DNA from 4 places in the Mesorhizobium sp. CNPSo 4684 genome. Region 1 is predicted to be linked to each of the others. Evidence: riboswitches for the same ligand, from Rfam matches in the RefSeq annotation. Region 1 holds a riboswitch; each other region holds the start of a gene.

The links. A riboswitch is a leader RNA that binds a small molecule or an ion and turns the genes downstream of it on or off. The one in region 1 is predicted to bind cobalamin.
Region 2: linked by a shared signal. The riboswitch ahead of AC04SG_RS11835 (aromatic ring-hydroxylating oxygenase subunit alpha) and the one ahead of AC04SG_RS08865 (DUF1636 family protein) in region 1 are both predicted to bind cobalamin.
Region 3: linked by a shared signal. The riboswitch ahead of metE (5-methyltetrahydropteroyltriglutamate--homocysteine S-methyltransferase) and the one ahead of AC04SG_RS08865 (DUF1636 family protein) in region 1 are both predicted to bind cobalamin.
Region 4: linked by a shared signal. The riboswitch ahead of AC04SG_RS21515 (CbtB domain-containing protein) and the one ahead of AC04SG_RS08865 (DUF1636 family protein) in region 1 are both predicted to bind cobalamin.

The regions. Positions count from the first base shown of each region.
Region 1 covers NZ_JBWLUX010000008.1:17,803-22,023, reverse strand. Annotated here, with positions in the region: gene cobW (cobalamin biosynthesis protein CobW) at 1-910, opposite strand, end outside; gene AC04SG_RS08865 (DUF1636 family protein) at 913-1,338, opposite strand; cobalamin riboswitch at 1,377-1,579, opposite strand; gene AC04SG_RS08860 (winged helix-turn-helix domain-containing protein) at 1,609-2,808, opposite strand; gene AC04SG_RS08855 (NADH-quinone oxidoreductase subunit A) at 3,141-3,506, shown strand; gene AC04SG_RS08850 (NuoB/complex I 20 kDa subunit family protein) at 3,497-4,078, shown strand; gene AC04SG_RS08845 (NADH-quinone oxidoreductase subunit C) at 4,083-4,221, shown strand, end outside.
Region 2 covers NZ_JBWLUX010000011.1:16,083-20,303, forward strand. Annotated here, with positions in the region: gene AC04SG_RS11815 (ABC transporter ATP-binding protein) at 1-548, shown strand, start outside; gene AC04SG_RS11820 (DUF680 domain-containing protein) at 725-964, opposite strand; gene AC04SG_RS11825 (DUF680 domain-containing protein) at 1,088-1,291, opposite strand; gene AC04SG_RS11830 (DUF680 domain-containing protein) at 1,372-1,575, opposite strand; cobalamin riboswitch at 2,076-2,278, shown strand; gene AC04SG_RS11835 (aromatic ring-hydroxylating oxygenase subunit alpha) at 2,396-3,643, shown strand; gene AC04SG_RS11840 (FAD-binding oxidoreductase) at 3,722-4,221, shown strand, end outside.
Region 3 covers NZ_JBWLUX010000064.1:7,378-11,598, forward strand. Annotated here, with positions in the region: gene AC04SG_RS32265 (cytochrome-c peroxidase) at 1-422, shown strand, start outside; gene metE (5-methyltetrahydropteroyltriglutamate--homocysteine S-methyltransferase) at 525-2,849, opposite strand; cobalamin riboswitch at 2,968-3,167, opposite strand.
Region 4 covers NZ_JBWLUX010000023.1:77,089-81,309, reverse strand. Annotated here, with positions in the region: gene AC04SG_RS21525 (aromatic ring-hydroxylating oxygenase subunit alpha) at 1-1,148, opposite strand, end outside; gene AC04SG_RS21520 (gamma-glutamylcyclotransferase) at 1,268-1,960, shown strand; cobalamin riboswitch at 2,028-2,222, shown strand; gene AC04SG_RS21515 (CbtB domain-containing protein) at 2,259-2,438, shown strand; gene AC04SG_RS21510 (CbtA family protein) at 2,454-3,227, shown strand; gene cobU (bifunctional adenosylcobinamide kinase/adenosylcobinamide-phosphate guanylyltransferase) at 3,220-3,732, shown strand; gene cobO (cob(I)yrinic acid a,c-diamide adenosyltransferase) at 3,732-4,221, shown strand, end outside.

The DNA.
Region 1 (4,221 bases):
GCCGCATCGGCTTGCCGCCGACATCGACGAAGCCTTTCACGCGCAGCACATTCTCCTCTTCGGCAATGGTGGTGACGCGCTTTGCCAGTTCGTCGGGATTGACGATCGAGGGAATGTCGACGATGAAGGTGTCGAAGTCGTCGTGCTCGTGGTCGAAAGCGCCGTCATGGTGCGACTTGCGGTTCTCGATATCGTCCTCGACGGCGAGGCCGAGGCCCAGCAGGATCGAGGGATCGACCTTGCCATGCGCGGTCGCCACGATTTTTACGGCGCGGGCGGAGTGTTCGCCGATGATGGCGTTGGCGCGGGCCGACCCGGCTGAATCCATCAAATCGCTCTTCGACAGGATGATCAGGTCGGCGCAGGCGATCTGGTCCTCGAAGACTTCCTCGACTGGATCGTCGTGATCGAGCGTCTCATCCTGAACACGCTGTGCCTGCAGGGCGTCCATGTCGTTGGCGACGCGGCCTTCGGCCAGTGCCGGGCCGTCGACGACGGCGATGACGCCGTCGACCGTCACGCGGCTCTTCACGCTCGGCCACTGGAAAGCCTGGACCAGCGGTTTGGGCAAAGCCAAGCCCGAGGTCTCGATCAGGATGTGGTCGACCTTCGGCGTCAGCGCCAGGATCTGGTCGAGGGCCGGCACGAAATCGTCGGCGACGGTGCAGCAGATGCAGCCATTGGCCAGCTCAACGATGTTCTCCTCAGGGCAGGTGTCGATGCCGCATCCCTTGAGAATCTCGCCGTCGATGCCGATGTCGCCGAACTCGTTGACGATGATGGCAATGCGCTTGCCGCCGGCATTTTCCAGGAGATGGCGGACCAGCGTCGTCTTGCCGGCGCCGAGAAAGCCGGTGACGACGGTGCATGGAACACGGGAGAGATTGCCGGCCGGATTTGGAGCGTTCATGGTCAGTCCTTCAGCATGTCGAGGGGTGGGATGCGGGCAACGAGGCCGCGCTTGAGGCTATCGGGCCGGCCGCGCCAGGGGATGAGGCCGTCCGTCGAGGTGGCGAAGAGCTTGGCGCCGGTAACGAGATCGGCGCCGCTGGTCGCGGTCAGGTCACCGAAGACATAGCTCCAGCAGCTGTCGCGCAGGATCGCAGCGCTGAGCCGACGCTTGCAATTGCCGAGGCATTCGACGGTGCGGACACGGATGTCGCCGGCAGCGGCGCGGCGCGTGTCCTCAGCCAGCAATTCGCCAGCGCGGGGATGGGCGTCTGAGCCGGTCTCGTCGCGGCAGGAGGCGCAGACGATGACGGTCACGCCAGTCAATGCGTCGCTATCGGCGGACGAAACATCCGCTGTGCCAGCCGAAAAACTGCTGTTCTGGTCCAAAAACCGGGCTCCTTGCCCGGAAACCCGCCAGGCGATCGGATATTTTGTCTCAGACGGCAGGTCTCCTGGCTCGCGGGTCATAGCCTTGGTAGCCGCCTTCCCGGTGTTACCCAGTGGCTTTCGGCCTTGGCTCGTCGCTTACAGTTGCGGGGACAGCCGCGGATTTGGGATATTGTCCCGCACCGCATTCCCTCTTGGCCCCAGCCGTTGCGGGCAGGGGACCGTCTACAGCGGATTTAGGCTTTTGCGGGCAGCACTGTCAACGCACGGCTACGACATGGCAATGTCGGCCAAAGGCTGTCCCAAATCGCCAGCCGGCGTCACTTCGATGCGCTCGAGGCCAAGCCAGCCCTGCATCTGCTTCAATTCCTCGAAGAGTTGTGCGGCGGTCTCAGGTGGCGCTTTGGGTTCGGCATAAGCCGCGTGGACGCGCAGCACGCTGGCGGGACGGTCGGCTTTGAGGTCGACGCGCCCCACGATCCGGTCGCCGAGCAGGAATGGCAGCACGTAATAGCCGTATTGCCGCTTGTCGGCAGGCGTGTAGATCTCGATGCGGTAGCGGAAATCGAACAGACGCTCGCTGCGCGAACGCTCGAAGACGACGGGGTCGAACGGCGCCAGCAAGGCGCGGGCTTCGATTTTTCGCGGCAGGCGGGCGTCCTTGTGGAGGTAAGCCGGCTTGTCCCAGCCTTCGACGCGCACCGGCAAAAGCTCGCCCGTCTCGACCAACTCCTCCAGCCGGCCCTTCATGTCGGCCGGCGACAGGCGGAAATAGTCGCGCAAATCGCCAGATGTCGCGATGCCGTGGGCGCGGGCGGAAATGCGCAGCAACTCGCGGTGCGCGTCCTTGGCGGCCGGCACCGGCAGATCGAGGACCGCCTGAGGCAGCACGCGCTCGGGCAGGTCGTAGAAGCGCTCGAAGCCGCGACGGTAGGCCGTGGTGATACGGCCGGCCCAGAAGAGCCACTCGAAGGCATGCTTGGCATGGCTCCAGCCCCACCAGCCGCCCGAGCCCTTCTGGCCTTCGAGCGCCGAAGCGGCGATCGGACCGCGCTCGGCGACCGCGCGGTAGATCTCCTCAATATAGGCGGCGTGTTCGCGGCCCCATTTGGCGAGGCCGAGATACATTTCGTCGCCGCTCTCGGCGCGCTGCATGCGCCAGCGCATCAGCGGCCAGGTTTCGACCGGCAGGAACGAGGCCTCATGCGCCCAATATTCGAACACCGTGCGCTTGCGGGTGACCGCGGCATTGTCGAGCAAAGCCAGCGGGTAGGGGCCAAGGCGCGAATAGAGCGGCATATAGTGGGCGCGCACCACGGCGCTGACGGAATCGATCTGCAGCAGGCCGGTGCGCGAGAGCACCCGGGCGAGGTGGCGGCGGTCGGGTGTGCCGCCCGGGCGGGGGTCGGTAAAACCCTGCGCGGCCAGTGCGATCCGCCTGGCCGTGGCGAGCGATATTTTGTCCTTCATCAAGATGCCTTTGCCTGGTCCTGTTCGCGCATTTTTAGCCGGTGATTCCGACCATGCTAGCAGGCGAATGGCGGGAGATATGTCAGGAGACAAAAGTGGAGTAAAAGGTGAAGGAAATCAAACAGGAGCGGATCGGACCAGTTTTTCCCGACCTGCCGTCCAGCACTGCGTTTTGAACAAGGTTTGACTTGCTTCGCCGAAAGCCCTGCGCTAACCCTCGCCGCGTTGCAGCATAGGCACCTAAAACGGTTCAGCGGTTAAACTGTCACGCTTCCGCATTAGGGTTGGTTGCTGTAATCAAAGTGGATTGGCCGCCAACGGAAAGCCGCAGCATGAACGCACTGCTCAGTTCGTACCTGCCCATCGTCCTGTTCATCGCCGTGGCGGCGGTCGTCGGCCTGGCGCTTATCATAGCGCCGTTCCTGGTGGCCTACCGCAGTCCCGACCCGGAAAAGCTTTCCGCTTATGAGTGCGGCTTTAACTCTTTCGATGATGCCCGCATGAAATTCGACATCCGCTTCTACCTGGTGTCGATCCTGTTCATCATCTTCGATCTGGAAGTGGCCTTCCTGTTCCCGTGGGCGGTGTCGTTCTCGAAGATCGGCATGCTCGGTTTCTGGTCGATGATGGTGTTTTTGGCGGTGCTGACCATCGGCTTCGCCTATGAATGGAAAAAAGGAGCGCTGGAATGGGATTGAACGACAGTTCCGGCACACTCGTCGCGCCGAAGCCCAAGGGCCTGATCGACCCCAATACCGGACGTCCGGTCGGTTCTGACGACCCGTTCTTCCTCGAGATCAACAATGAACTCGCCGACAAGGGGTTTCTGGTCACCTCGACCGAGGCGCTGATCACCTGGGCGCGCAGCGGCTCGCTGATGTTCATGACCTTCGGTCTGGCCTGCTGCGCCGTCGAGATGATCCACACCTCGATGCCGCGCTACGATTCGGAGCGGTTCGGCGTTGCGCCGCGCGCATCTCCGCGCCAGTCCGACATCATGATCGTCGCGGGAACGCTGACCAACAAGATGGCCCCGGCGCTGCGCAAGGTCTACGACCAGATGCCGGAGCCGCGCTACGTCATCTCGATGGGCTCCTGCGCCAACGGCGGCGGCTACTACCACTATTCCTATTCGGTGGTGCGCGGCTGCGACCGCATCGTGCCGGTCGACATCTATGTCCCCGGCTGCCCGCCGAGCGCCGAAGCGCTGCTCTACGGCATTCTTCTCTTGCAGAAGAAGATTCGCCGCACTGGCACGATCGAACGGTAAATCCATGGCCGCATCCCTTAGCGAACTGTCGACCTATCTCGGCGAAAAGCTGCCGGGCCGTGTCAAAGATGCGGTGCTGGCCTATGGAGAGCTCGGCATTTCCGTCGAGCCCGGCGACCTGATCGAGGTGGCGACCTTCCTGC
Region 2 (4,221 bases), on a different contig from region 1:
TCTACGTCACCCACGACCAGGTCGAGGCGATGACGCTGGCCGACCGCATCGTGGTGCTGAAGGACGGCCATATCGAGCAGGTCGGCACGCCGATGGACCTCTACAAGAAGCCCGGCAATCTGTTCGTCGCCCAGTTCATCGGCTCGCCGGCCATGAATATCTTGCCGGCGACAATCGACAAGACCGGCGACCCGACCATCGTCAGCCATGTCGGCGGCCGCAAGGCGACGGTGCCGATTGCGACGCCGGCGTCGGCCAAGGGCGCGGCGGTCAGCTTCGGCGTGCGGCCGGAAGATCTGTCGGTCGCCACCGGCACGGAGTATCTTTTCGAAGGCGTGGTGGACTATGTCGAGCAGCTCGGCGAGGTCCAGCTGGTCTATGTCGACATCGGCCGCGCCGACCTGCCGCTGGTGACCAAGCTGCCCGGCAATGTCGAGGTCAAGCGCGGGGCGAAGCTGCGGCTGACTGCGGATGCCGGCGACCTGCACATCTTCGACGCCGACGGGCATTCCTTCTCGCTCAAGCCGGTGGAAGTGAAGGCGGCCTGAGATCGGCGCGTCGTACCGGCATGAAAAAAAAGAGCGGCGGGCCAAGCCCGCCGCTCTTTTTTCAAACTTCGCCTGTTAGAGCAATTCCAGGAAAAGTGTGAGCGGTTTTCCGTCCGGGAATTGCGAAAAACAAACAGATAGAGCGGTTCGCCGTTTCTGTGAAACGGTGAAACGTTCTAGCGATTACCGAAGAGGTTCCGGTCGCTGCCGTGCGGGGCGGACTTCTGTACGTCGCCCGACGAGTTCAACAACTTGTAGACCGGCGAACCGGTGTTGGGCACCGACGACGTCCGGGTGTTGTCGACGTTGACGGTCGCCTGGTTGTCGACGGCGCTAGAGCCGACATTGTCGTTGCGGGCATAAGCACTGCCGGCGGCAACCAAAAGCGCAGCGGCAGCAAGAGCGATCTTCTTCATGTCAAGTCTCCTGAATTTTCATCATGTGGCAGAGCGGCTGGTGATGACGCCGCTCTGCAGCTTGTTCGATGTTCGACTGGGATCGTTGTTCGAAAAACTCTGAGGTCAGATCCCGATCGTTTGTTAGCGACCGAAGAGGTTACGGTCGGCGCCCTGTGCGGGAGCCTGAGCAGCCGGATCCGACTTCGCAACCGAAGCCGTGTGGCCACTATCGGTCGACGTAACCGCAGGCTGGTTGGCGCCGTTCGAACCATAGTTGTCACTGGCGGCGAAAGCGCTGCCGGAAACGGCCAGAACGGCGGCGGCAGCAACGATGATCTTTTTCATCTTAAATACTCCTGAATTTCTTCGAGATCCCGAGAGCGGCGGACAGGCCGCCACGCTTCTGTTTGGATCGGGATCAGCTGTTAACGGCCGAAGAGGTTGCGGTCGCTGCCCTGAACGACGGGCTGCTTGTCAGCGGGCGCCGACTTCTGAATGGAAGCCGTATACGAGCTGTCAGCCGCGGCAGCGGGCTGGTTCGCACCATTGGAACCGTAATTGTCGCTACCAGCGAAGGCGCTGCCGGTGATGGCCAAAACGGCGGCGGCAGTAAGGATGATCTTTTTCATTTTTAGTACTCCAGTTTTGCTGTCCGTCTAGCGGCGTGTGGTGGGAGCAATTCGCGTCGTTCGGACAGCCCCGATGTGGGAAAGCCATAGGCTGGTTTCCAATCACGAAGTTGTTCCGGCTGGGCCATGATTTCACCTCTTGTAATTTTGATAAGCATGCCTACCATCTCACTTTATGTAAATAATACAAAGGCTTATGTGACCATGCCGTCTGGCTCACCGAGTGTGTCCGGGCGTCAGCGTTCACACCGTCCTGCACGCATTGTCAACAGAAACGAACCGTTCGGTTCGATTTTAGAAACTGCTAATAGTCACTTTTCGATACCGTTGACGTGTTTTCCCTTGGTCGGCAGGCTGATTCGAGGTGATTTGCGAGGGCCGCGATCCGCCCCGAAAACAACACCGTCAGCCCCACGATCGTCTGCCGCCGCGTTGTCGCGCGTGTCGCGCCGCATGGAGACGATGTCGCTTTCATGCCGATGTCGCGATCGCTGCCGTGATTAGATGATCCCATCTCAGGTGCCGCTTCGTGACGACGGAGCGGAGAATTGGGAAGCCGGTCAGAATCCGGCGCTGCCCCCGCAACGGTGGTGGAGTTCAAGTCGCAACGGGAGACCACTGGGCGAGAAGCCTGGGAAGGTGTCGCGATCGTCCGCAAGGACAACTCCAGAGCCCGGAAACCAGCCCGAGATGCTTGAACTCGACTGATCGCGGTGGGCGGTCAAGAGGTGGATAGCGCATGCCCGGCGTCGCGCCGGCCTGCGGCCGATCCTTCCTCCATCACCACCAAGTTCAGTCCTTAAACCACGAGGACAGAACTATGGATGCGCGCAACGACATGCTGAGGCTCTTGAACGGCCGCAAGCAAGGCTTTTCGCTCGAGCAACCCTTCTACACCGACCCGGACTATTTCAAGCTCGACATGGAGCTGATCTGGTATCGCGACTGGCTGTTCGTCGGCCATGATTGCGAACTGCCGAAGCCCGGCAGTTATATCACCGTGCAGATCGGCGACTATCCGGTGGTGCTCGTCCGCGACCAGAAGGGCAACATCAACGCCTTTCACAATTCCTGCCGCCATCGCGGCAGCCGCGTCTGCAACACCGAGAAAGGCACGGCGGCAAAGCTCGTCTGCCCCTATCACCAGTGGACCTACGAGCTCGACGGCCGACTGCTGTTCGCCCGCCAGATGGCCGAGGGTTTCGACAAGAGCCAGTTCGGCCTAAAGCCGGTCGCCTGCGAAAGCGTGGCCGGGTACATCTTCATCTGCCTGGCGAAAGAACCCGCGGACTTCGCGCCGATGCGGGCCATGATCGAGCCCTACCTCAAGCCGCACCGGCTGAGCGAAGCCAAGATCGCTTTCGAATCGACCATCGTCGAGAAGGGCAACTGGAAGCTGGTCTGGGAAAACAACCGCGAGTGCTACCACTGCGCCGGCAACCATCCCGAACTCTGCAAGACCTTCCCGGAAGCGCCGACGGTAACCGGCGTGCAGGGGGCCGACAGCGATCCGGAGATGCTGGCGCATTGGGCGAAATGCGAAGCGGCGGGCCTGCCGAGCAAGTTCCGCATCGATCCGGCCGGACAGTACCGTGCAACCCGCGCGCCGCTGCTGAGCGATGCCGTGAGCTATACGATGACGGGAAAGCGCGCGGTGACGAAGAACCTCTCCGACACTGTTGCCGCCGACCGCATCGGCACCTTGATGCACTACCACTATCCGACGACCTGGAACCACATCCTCATCGACCATGCAGTGACCTTCCGGGTGCTGCCGATCAGCGCCACGGAGACCGCGGTGACGACCAAGTGGCTGGTGCACAAGGATGCGGTCGAGGGCGTCGACTACACCATCGACGAACTCACGCATGTCTGGACCGAGACCAACGACCAGGACCGTCGCATCGTCGAGGAGAACGCCTTCGGCATCCTGTCTCCGGCCTATGAGCCGGGCCCCTATTCGGAGCTGCATGAGGGCGGCGTGATCCAGTTCGTCGAATGGTACGCAGCCTTCATCGGTCCGCGCCTTGCCGAAGGCGGCCGGCCGGCGCTGCGCAGCGTCGCGTGAGTTCATGTCGCCCAAAAGTGTATTGCGGTTTTGGGATAACGACATGAGCAGAGCAAAAAGGACAGAGGGATGAATGCGATGACGGATCTTGGGCTCTATCGCCATCTCGACCAGATGGCGCCGTGGAATGACAGGCTGCAGGTGCTGGAGGTGATCGGCGTCAGCGACGAGGCGCCTGACGTCAAGACCTTCACCTTCCGCTCCGACAACCAGACCTGGTTCCGCTACAAGCCGGGTCAGTTCGTGACGCTGGAGCTGCCGACACCGGACGGGCCGCTGATGCGCACCTACACGCTGTCGTCGTCGCCGTCGCGGCCGTTCTCGATCGCGGTGACGGTCAAGGCGCAACCGGGCAGCATCGGCACGCGATGGATGTTCGACCATCTGACGCCCGGCTCGCACGTCAAGGCCTATGGACCGGCCGGCGACTTCTCGTTGCACAGCCACCCGGCGGCCAAATATCTGTTCATCTCGGCCGGCTCCGGCGTGACGCCGATGATGTCGATGCTGCGCTGGCTGAACGACTGCGCGCCGTGGACCGATGTCGGCTTCGTCAATTGCGCGCGTCGTGCGGAAGA
Region 3 (4,221 bases), on a different contig from region 1:
TGGCGCTCTTCATGGACAAAGGCTGCGCATCTTGCCATGCCGGTGTCAACGTGGGTGGGGACGATTACTACCCATTCGGCCTTGTTGAAAGGCCCAGCGCCGACATCCTGCCGGACAATGACAAGGGCCGATTTGCACTCACCAACAAGGCGGAGGATTCTTATGTTTTCCGCGTGGCGCCGCTGCGCAATGTAGCACTCACTGCGCCCTACTTTCATTCGGGCAAGGTGTGGGATCTGAAACAGGCCGTCGCCATCATGGGAAAGACACAGCTCGGCCAAGACTTGACGAAAGAAGAAGTTGACCGGCTCGTCGCGTTCCTTGATGCGTTGACGGGGAGGGTGCCCGACGTCGTCTTTCCCGTCTTACCGGCCGAAACCGCGACCACGCCCCGACCTGACTCGCAGATCTCGGGAAGGTAAGTGGCCTGAGCTTCGGAAATTAGAAGAACAACGGTGACGAACCAGCCACTGAGGCGAGCCGGTCGCGACCTTCATCAAGTGCCATGATCTAATCTCAAAGCCTCAGGCCTGCACTCTCTCCCGGAGCGTGCGTGCTGCAGCGACCATGTTCACGAGGGCAGGGCGGACCTCCTCCCATTTGCGTGTTTTGAGGCCGCAGTCCGGGTTTACCCAAAGTTGCCCGTCGGAGAGCCGCTCGCGTGCAAGCATGAGAAGGGCCGAAATCTCGGCGACTTCCGGAACGCGCGGTGAGTGGATGTCATAGACTCCGGGACCGATTTCGTTTGGATATTTGGTGCTCGTAAAGGCGTCCAGCAGTTCCATCGCCGAGCGCGATGTCTCAATTGAAATTACATCCGCGTCCAGCTCAGCGATCACGTCGATGATCGTGTTGAACTCCGAATAGCACATGTGAGTGTGGATCTGGGTCGCGTCCTGTACACCGGTTGAAGCGAGCCGGAAGCATTCCACTGCCCAGTCGAGATAGACTTGCCAGTCGGACTTGCGCAGCGGCAAACCTTCGCGAAACGCCGCCTCGTCAATCTGGATTATCTTTGCGCCAGATCTTTCCAGGTCCGTCACTTCATCGCGAATGGCGAGCGCGATCTGGCGGCAGACCTCGGAGCGGGGAATGTCGTCGCGGACAAAAGACCAGTTAAGAATGGTCACAGGGCCTGTGAGCATTCCCTTGACTGGCTTTTGCGTAAGCGACTGGGCGAATTCCCACCAGCGCACCGTCATCGGATTGGGGCGCGATACGTCGCCGAAGATGATCGGGGGGCGCACGTACCGGGAGCCATAGCTTTGCACCCAGCCATGCTGGGTGAAGGCGAAGCCAGACAGCTGCTCGCCGAAATGCTGTACCATGTCGTTGCGTTCGAACTCGCCGTGCACCAGCACGTCCAGTCCGATCTCCTCCTGCCAGCGAATGGCAGTCTTGGTCTCGTTCTGCAGGAAGCTGTCGTAGTCGAGATAGCTGAGCTCGCCCTTCCTGTGGGCGGAGCGGGCCTTGCGCACCCGAGGCGTCTGCGGGAATGATCCTATGGTCGTCGTTGGGAACGGGGGCAGGCTTAGCGTGCGGGCCTGGACCGTGGAACGCACGAAGAAAGGGTTCTTTCGTTGCTTCATGCTGTCGTCGATGCCGGCGATCCGACCTTCAACAAGCGGATCATGGACCTTTGCGGACGCTGCGTGAGCAGCGGCAGCCTCGGCAGAAGCTGTCAACTCGTCTGCCACTGCATCCCTGCCTTCGGACAGCGCCCTCGCCAGCACCACCAGTTCGTCGGTCTTCTGCGCCGCGAAGGCGAGCCACGACCTGATGGCGGCGTCGAGTGCCGTCTCCATCCGAAGGTCCACGGGCATATGCAGCATCGAGCATGAAGGCGCAATTTCGACGCGGTCCAAAGGCCAGCCGGCGACGATCGGCTTGATGCGGTCGAGAATGGCAGGCAGGTTCGCGCGCCAGACGTTGCGGCCATCGATCAAGCCAAGCGACAGCACCAGGTCCTTAGGCGCAAGCCGACCAACCGTCTCCAACTGCTCGGGAGCGCGCGAAAGATCGAGATGCAGGCCGGCCACTGGCAGCGAAATCGCCGTCTCGAGATTGTCCCCCAGAGCCCCGAAATAGGTAGCCAGCATGATCTTCAGCTCGGGAGTGGCCTTCGACAGCTGCCCATAGGCAAATTCATACGCAGCTCGTTCGTTCGGGTTTAGATCCAGGACAAGGGCTGGTTCATCGATCTGAACCCAATTGGCTCCCGACAGTTTCAACCTCCGCAGGAGCTGCTCGTAGACGGGCAGAAGCCGCGGCAGCAGCGCGATGGGATTGAAACCTTCCGCAGGTGACTTCGCCAGTTTGAGGAAGGTGACAGGTCCAAGGATGACTGGGCGTGTGTGAATGCCGAGGGCTTTAGCCTCGAGGAAGTGATCAACCGGTTTCGTCGACGAGAGGGCGAACGTCTGATCATCCTCGAGTTCCGGCACGATATAGTGATAGTTGGTGTCGAACCATTTGGTCATTTCCATCGCGGTCAGGGCAGGGCCAGCCGCACGCTCCTGATCAGAGTGCACGCAGCTCCCCGTCTGACCTTGGTCGCCGCGCGCCATGGCGAAGTAGATGTCGAGCGGGAGCTCGCCGCCAGGCCAGGCGTATCGGGACGGCACGGCGCCGACCATAGTTGCAGTGTCGAGAACATGGTCGTAGAGCGAGAAGTCGTTCGACGGAATTTTCGACACACCGCGGTCGCGCTGCTCTTCCCAGTTGGCGGCACGCAGTGCTTTCGCCGTCGTGAGAAGGTCGGTAGCGGAAGATTTTCCGGACCAGTAGCTTTCAAGCGCGAATTTCAGTTCCCGCCGGCGACCGAACCGCGGCACACCGAGCGTTGCCACAGGAATTTGCTGAGAGACAGTCATGCCATACCCCGATGGTTGGGGCGTGGGGACAAGAAGGCGCCTCGTAGGCCGGCACGAACGCCGGGCTGCTGCGGCCACCGAGACACCCCGCCCGTGGACATAATTCGTCGTGGCAGGTCTCCTGGCTCGCGGGGTCATAGCTTCTCCCCGTCTTCCCGAGGCTGTTCGCCTCAGTGACATGAGTGGGGTTGGCTCACCGCTAACAGTTGCGGGGGCAGCGCCGGCCTCGCACCGGCTTCCCTCTTAGCTCCATGCGGCAGTGCCGTACGGAGAACCACAGCACGCAGACAATCACAGCAGGAGCCGTGTGTCAATGTCGCATAAAGAAATGTTTATGTCATTATGTAAAATGTTGGTGTTTTCGCAAGAGGCCGCAACGAGAGCGAGTAGCTGCGAACCCGCAGATCGACTGGTAAATCAGACCACACATTGAACCGTCCAATGCCAGTAGACCTGGAGAACTCCGGCCGGCTTGCTGTTCGAGCCCACCGCGGCCTGCCAAATCGGCGGCGTCGATCCGATCCCTATATGCGGGCGATCATCAATGGCTATCCTCACCCCGAATCGAGGGGCTCGCGCCTCTGACTTCCTGAAATCCAAAGCCCAAGTCGCATGACGCATCGGCAAGATGGCTTTCTCAGGTCAGATAGTCCCCGATTTGGCAGACCGGCTCCGCACACGTTGCACTCATATACACCTGGGGCCGGCTCCGGGTATCTCGCCCGCTCGCGGAGTGAGAGCGAAGACAAACGGCTAGTCTGGCTCGACGCCTAAACCAAGGGATGCCGTTTCGCTTTCGCGGGTTTACCTAGAAATCTTTGACACGGACCCCACCATTTCTGGTGCGCCTGTCGTATTTCCATTGTGTGTTGCACGGTAGAGTGACTGCGTTTCGCCGCGAGCGCGGCAGAACCGTAGATGGTACGCGATAAGGTCGTAGGAATAAGGCGGCGTAGACCGTCACGCTTTTCAAACGAGACATTCTCCAGGAGGGGATCGTCATCATCTATCCGGCTGTCGGGAGGCTCGGCCGGCTGAGAGGACGAGGCAACATGCGGTCAAGAGATGAAGGGCGAGGTCGACAGCAGGCACCTGCAGTGGACACCTCCCCAAAATGGCGGGCCGGTCGCGCAGTCGAGCCGCCATCACGAGATTTTCTCGGTCGTGGAGGCTTCGCTGTCTGCTGTCCGCCGGGTGAAGCGCGCAGCAGATGAGGCCCAGTGGCGAAGCCCCATGCGGCCGAAGCGAGTGCGACGATGGATAGGACATTCGATGCCCCGGCAGGACATATCGGGGCGTCGAAGAGCGCTGTTCGAGGCGCTATATGCCTCCTGCCGGCGCTCCCCCC
Region 4 (4,221 bases), on a different contig from region 1:
CGCTCGCGCACCCAGTTGTGGAAGCGATGCAGATCGTATTCCTCAGGCATCAGCACGCCCGCTTGGTGGCGCATCGAGCGCAGGCCTTTCTGGTTGACCTCGCAGATCGCTGCATCCTCCTCCAGCACCTGGGTGCCGAAGGCGACGACATTGTCGATGTCGGTCTCAGCGAGCGCCTTCGGCGCGAACAGCCATTCCGCGGTGAGTTCGGTCTGCTCGGGGCCGAGCGGTGTGAGCCGTACGGTCCTGACATAGTCGACATGGCCGACGATGAACATCGACGGCAGGCTGGTGGCATAGGTCTGGCCGGCTGCACGCTCGGCCAGCGTCAGGCCGGAGAAGACCGGGCCATGGACATGGCCGTCGCGCGACCAGGTCTCGGCGCCGGCGCGCAAGCCGCCGGAAAACTCCGGCGCGTCATTGTCGGCATGGCGGACCCAGTCGGGGTCGTCGTGCCGGCTCATCAGGCCGCGGCCGTAGATCGGCACCAGCCGCGACAGGTCCTTGTGGACGCCAGGGCAGTGCAGGCACTCGTTGAAGTTCTCCCAAAAGATCTTCCAGTTGCAATTCATCACCTTGCGCAGGACATGGCCTGATACCAGCGTTTCCAGCGGCCAGTTGCCGAGGTTGCCGGAAGCCGGATCGAAGGATGACGCAGCCGTACCGTCGACGCTTTCAGCAAGGTTGATGAAGACAAAGCCGCGCCAGACCGACAGCGCCACCCGATAGAGCGGATGATCGGCCTTGTCGAAACCGTCGGGCAGCGATTTCGAGGGAACGCGCACCAGATCGCCGCGCAGCGAATAGGACCAGGCGTGGTAGGGGCACGTGATCAGCCGCGCCTTCAGCCGGCCCTCGCTCTCCTGGCAAAGCTGCGAGCCGCGATGCCGGCAAGTGTTGTGGAAGGCGCGCAGTTCGCCGGTGTCGTCGCGCAGCACGACGATTTCCTGCGTGCCGACACGAAATGTCCTGAACGCCAAAGGCTGGGCAAGGTCAGCCTCGCGGCAGACGAGCAGCCAGCTTTTGTACCAGATGGCGTCGAGATCGCGCTGGTAGGCGCCAGCGTCCCAATAGGCCGAGGACGGCAGCGTCGGCTCCAGCCGGGTCAGGCCATTATAGGGATCGCGCTCGCTCGGGCTGGGTTGCATGGCCGGCTTCCTCTGGGATACCAGCCGACACCCCGGCAAATCGTTTGTCAATCACGGCTGACATTGCCGGTTGCGGGCGCGGCGCATAATCATGTCGTGGCATTGGGGGATTCGGAAAATTGGACGCACGACAGATGTCGCTTACGCCGGAGCTGGTCGCGCGTTGCTGGCGCGAGATCGCCGACGCCGGGCCGGATCCGGACTCGATGCATCTGGATGACAGCGACTATGATTCGCTGCTGGATGAATTGCAGGCCGAGCTTCCGGACACCGAGCCGCTGTGGCTGTTCGGCTATGGCTCGCTGATCTGGAAACCGGAAATCGATTATGTCGAGGACCGCGTCGCCCTGGCGCGCGGCTGGCACCGCTCCTTTTGCATGAACATGACGCGCTGGCGGGGCACCAAGGAAAGCCCCGGCCTGATGATGGCGCTCGACAGCGGCGGACAGTGCAAAGGCGTTGCCTTCCGGCTGGCCGACGACAACAGGCGCCAGCAACTGGGCCGGCTGTTCCGGCGCGAAGTCACGCTGAAGCCGACAAGCTACCGGCCGCGCATGCTGAAGCTTGCAAGCGAGGCCGGTCCGCTCAGGGCGCTGGCTTTCGTCATCAACCGCACCGGCCTGACCTATTCCGGTCCGCTCGACGAGGCGAAGGTCGTCGAGCGGCTGGCCACATCCTGCGGGCACTGGGGGTCGGGCGCGGACTATCTCTACAACACGGTGAAGAATCTGGAGGAGCGCGGCATTCACGACCGCCATCTCTGGCGGCTGCAGCGGCTGGTTGCCGAGCGGATCACCGCCTTGAACCCGTAACGCTGCATGGCGCATTCGCGCTGTTGGCCGGCGGAATTTGGTTTGCCGGATGCGGCTGTTTCAGCCTATAGTCACGCATGTCGTCGGTTCCGTTAGGGACCAAGAGGGAATGCGGTGAGGGCTGACTTGTTGCCCAATGCCGTGGCTGCCCCCGCAACTGTGTGCGGTAGTCCTCTCCAAGCCACTGAGGATTTTTCTTCGGGAAGGTGGGGAAGGGCGTTATTCCGCGAGCCAGGAGACCTGCCGGCGACAGGGAACTGACTTCGATGCCCTCGGGTGGAGGGCGAAAGGACAAGATATGAATACCGCTTCCGTCTCCCTCGGCGCTTCCGTCTCCTCGCAGTCGCGCTTCATGCAGCTCGTGCTTAGCGCGTTTCTGGGCATTTTCGTCATCGGCGTTGTCGGCTTCTCGCATATCGATGCGGTCCACAATGCCGCGCACGACTATCGCCATTCGATGGCGTTCCCCTGCCACTGACGAGGATCTGACATCATGAATCTGTTTCGCAACGTCGTGTTCGTCGCGGCGATCGCCGGGCTCGTGGCCGGCGTCGTCCTCGCCTGCATGCAGGCCTATGCCACCGTGCCGCTCATCCTGAAGGCGGAAGTTTACGAACAGGCCGGTGGCGGCCATCAACATGAGCATGCTGCGGCGCCCGCCGCCAACGCTGCGGACACCAATGCCATGAGCACCGCCGCGCCGGCTGAGGCAGCCGCGCCGGCAGAGGACGAAGGCTGGGCGCCGGCCGACGGCTTCGAACGCTTCGCCTTCAGCGTGCTGGCCAATATCGTCACCGGCATCGGTTTCGCGCTGGTCCTGGTGGCGGTTTCCGAATTCGCCGGCGGCATCGGTAACTGGCGCCAGGGCGTGTTCTGGGGGCTGGCCGGTTTTGCCGCGTTCACGCTCGCCCCGGGCCTCGGCCTGCCGCCGGAACTGCCGGCGATGCCGGCGGCCGACCTCACCCAGCGCCAGATCTGGTGGTGGGCAACGGTGGCGGCGACCGCGGCCGGTCTCGGCCTGATCGCCTTCCGCAAATCGCTGCCGCTGGCGATCCTGGCCGTGGCCCTGATCGTGGCGCCGCATATTGTCGGCGCGCCGCAGCCGGACAGCTTCGAGACGCCGATCCCCGAAGGCCTGCATCACCAGTTCGTGGTGGCGGTGACGGTGACCAATCTGGTGTTCTGGCTGGTGCTCGGCGCGGTTGTCGGCGTGGTGCGCGGACGCTTTACCGGTACGGCGACCAGCCTGCGCAACAGCTTTGCCTGATCGCAGTTTGACTTTCATCATCGGCGGCGCGCGCTCCGGCAAGAGCGCGCATGCCGAAACCTTGGCGACCGCGTTGCCGCCGCCATGGGCCTATATCGCCACCGCTGAAGCCTATGACGAGGAGATGCGTGAGCGCATCGCGCAACACAGGTCGCGGCGTGGCCAGGGCTGGGCGACCATCGATGCGCCGCTCGATCTCGCCGGTGCGCTCGAAGCCTTGCCGGACAACCAGCCCGTACTCGTCGATTGCCTGACGCTGTGGCTGACCAATCATATGCTGGCGGATCATGATCTCGAGGCGGAATGCCGGCGGCTGGCCGATGTGCTGTCGCGGCCGCGCGGGCCGTGGTTCGTGGTCTCCAACGAAGTCGGGCAAGGCATCGTGCCCGACAATGCGCTGGCACGCCGGTTCCGCGACGCTGCCGGCCGGCTCAACCAGCATGTCGCCGCAATTGCCGATACGGTGCTATTGATGGTGGCGGGGCTGCCGCTCAAGGTGAAATAATGGCCGACATCGACGCAAAAGACGAGGAACGCCACCGCGCCAAAATGGCCAAACGCAAGGCCGTGCAGGACGCCGAGGTTGCGGAAAAGACGGTCGAGAAGGGACTGCTCATCGTCAACACCGGACCCGGCAAGGGCAAAACCACAGCTGCCTTCGGCCTGGCGCTGCGCATGCTCGGCTATGGCAAGCGCGTCGGCGTCGTGCAGTTCATCAAGGGCAAATGGCACACCGGCGAAAAGGATGCCTTCGCCGCGTTCGGCGACCGCGTCATCTGGCACACGATGGGCGAAGGTTTCACCTGGGAGACGCAGGATTTGAAGCGCGACATTGCGGCGGCCGAAGCCGCCTGGGTCAAGGCGCTGGAGTTGATCGCCGATCCGTCCATCAGCCTTGTCGTGCTCGACGAACTGAACATCGCGCTGCGCTACGACTATCTCGATCTCGACAAGGTCGTGGCGGCCCTAAAGGCGCGGCGCGAAGGCCTGCATG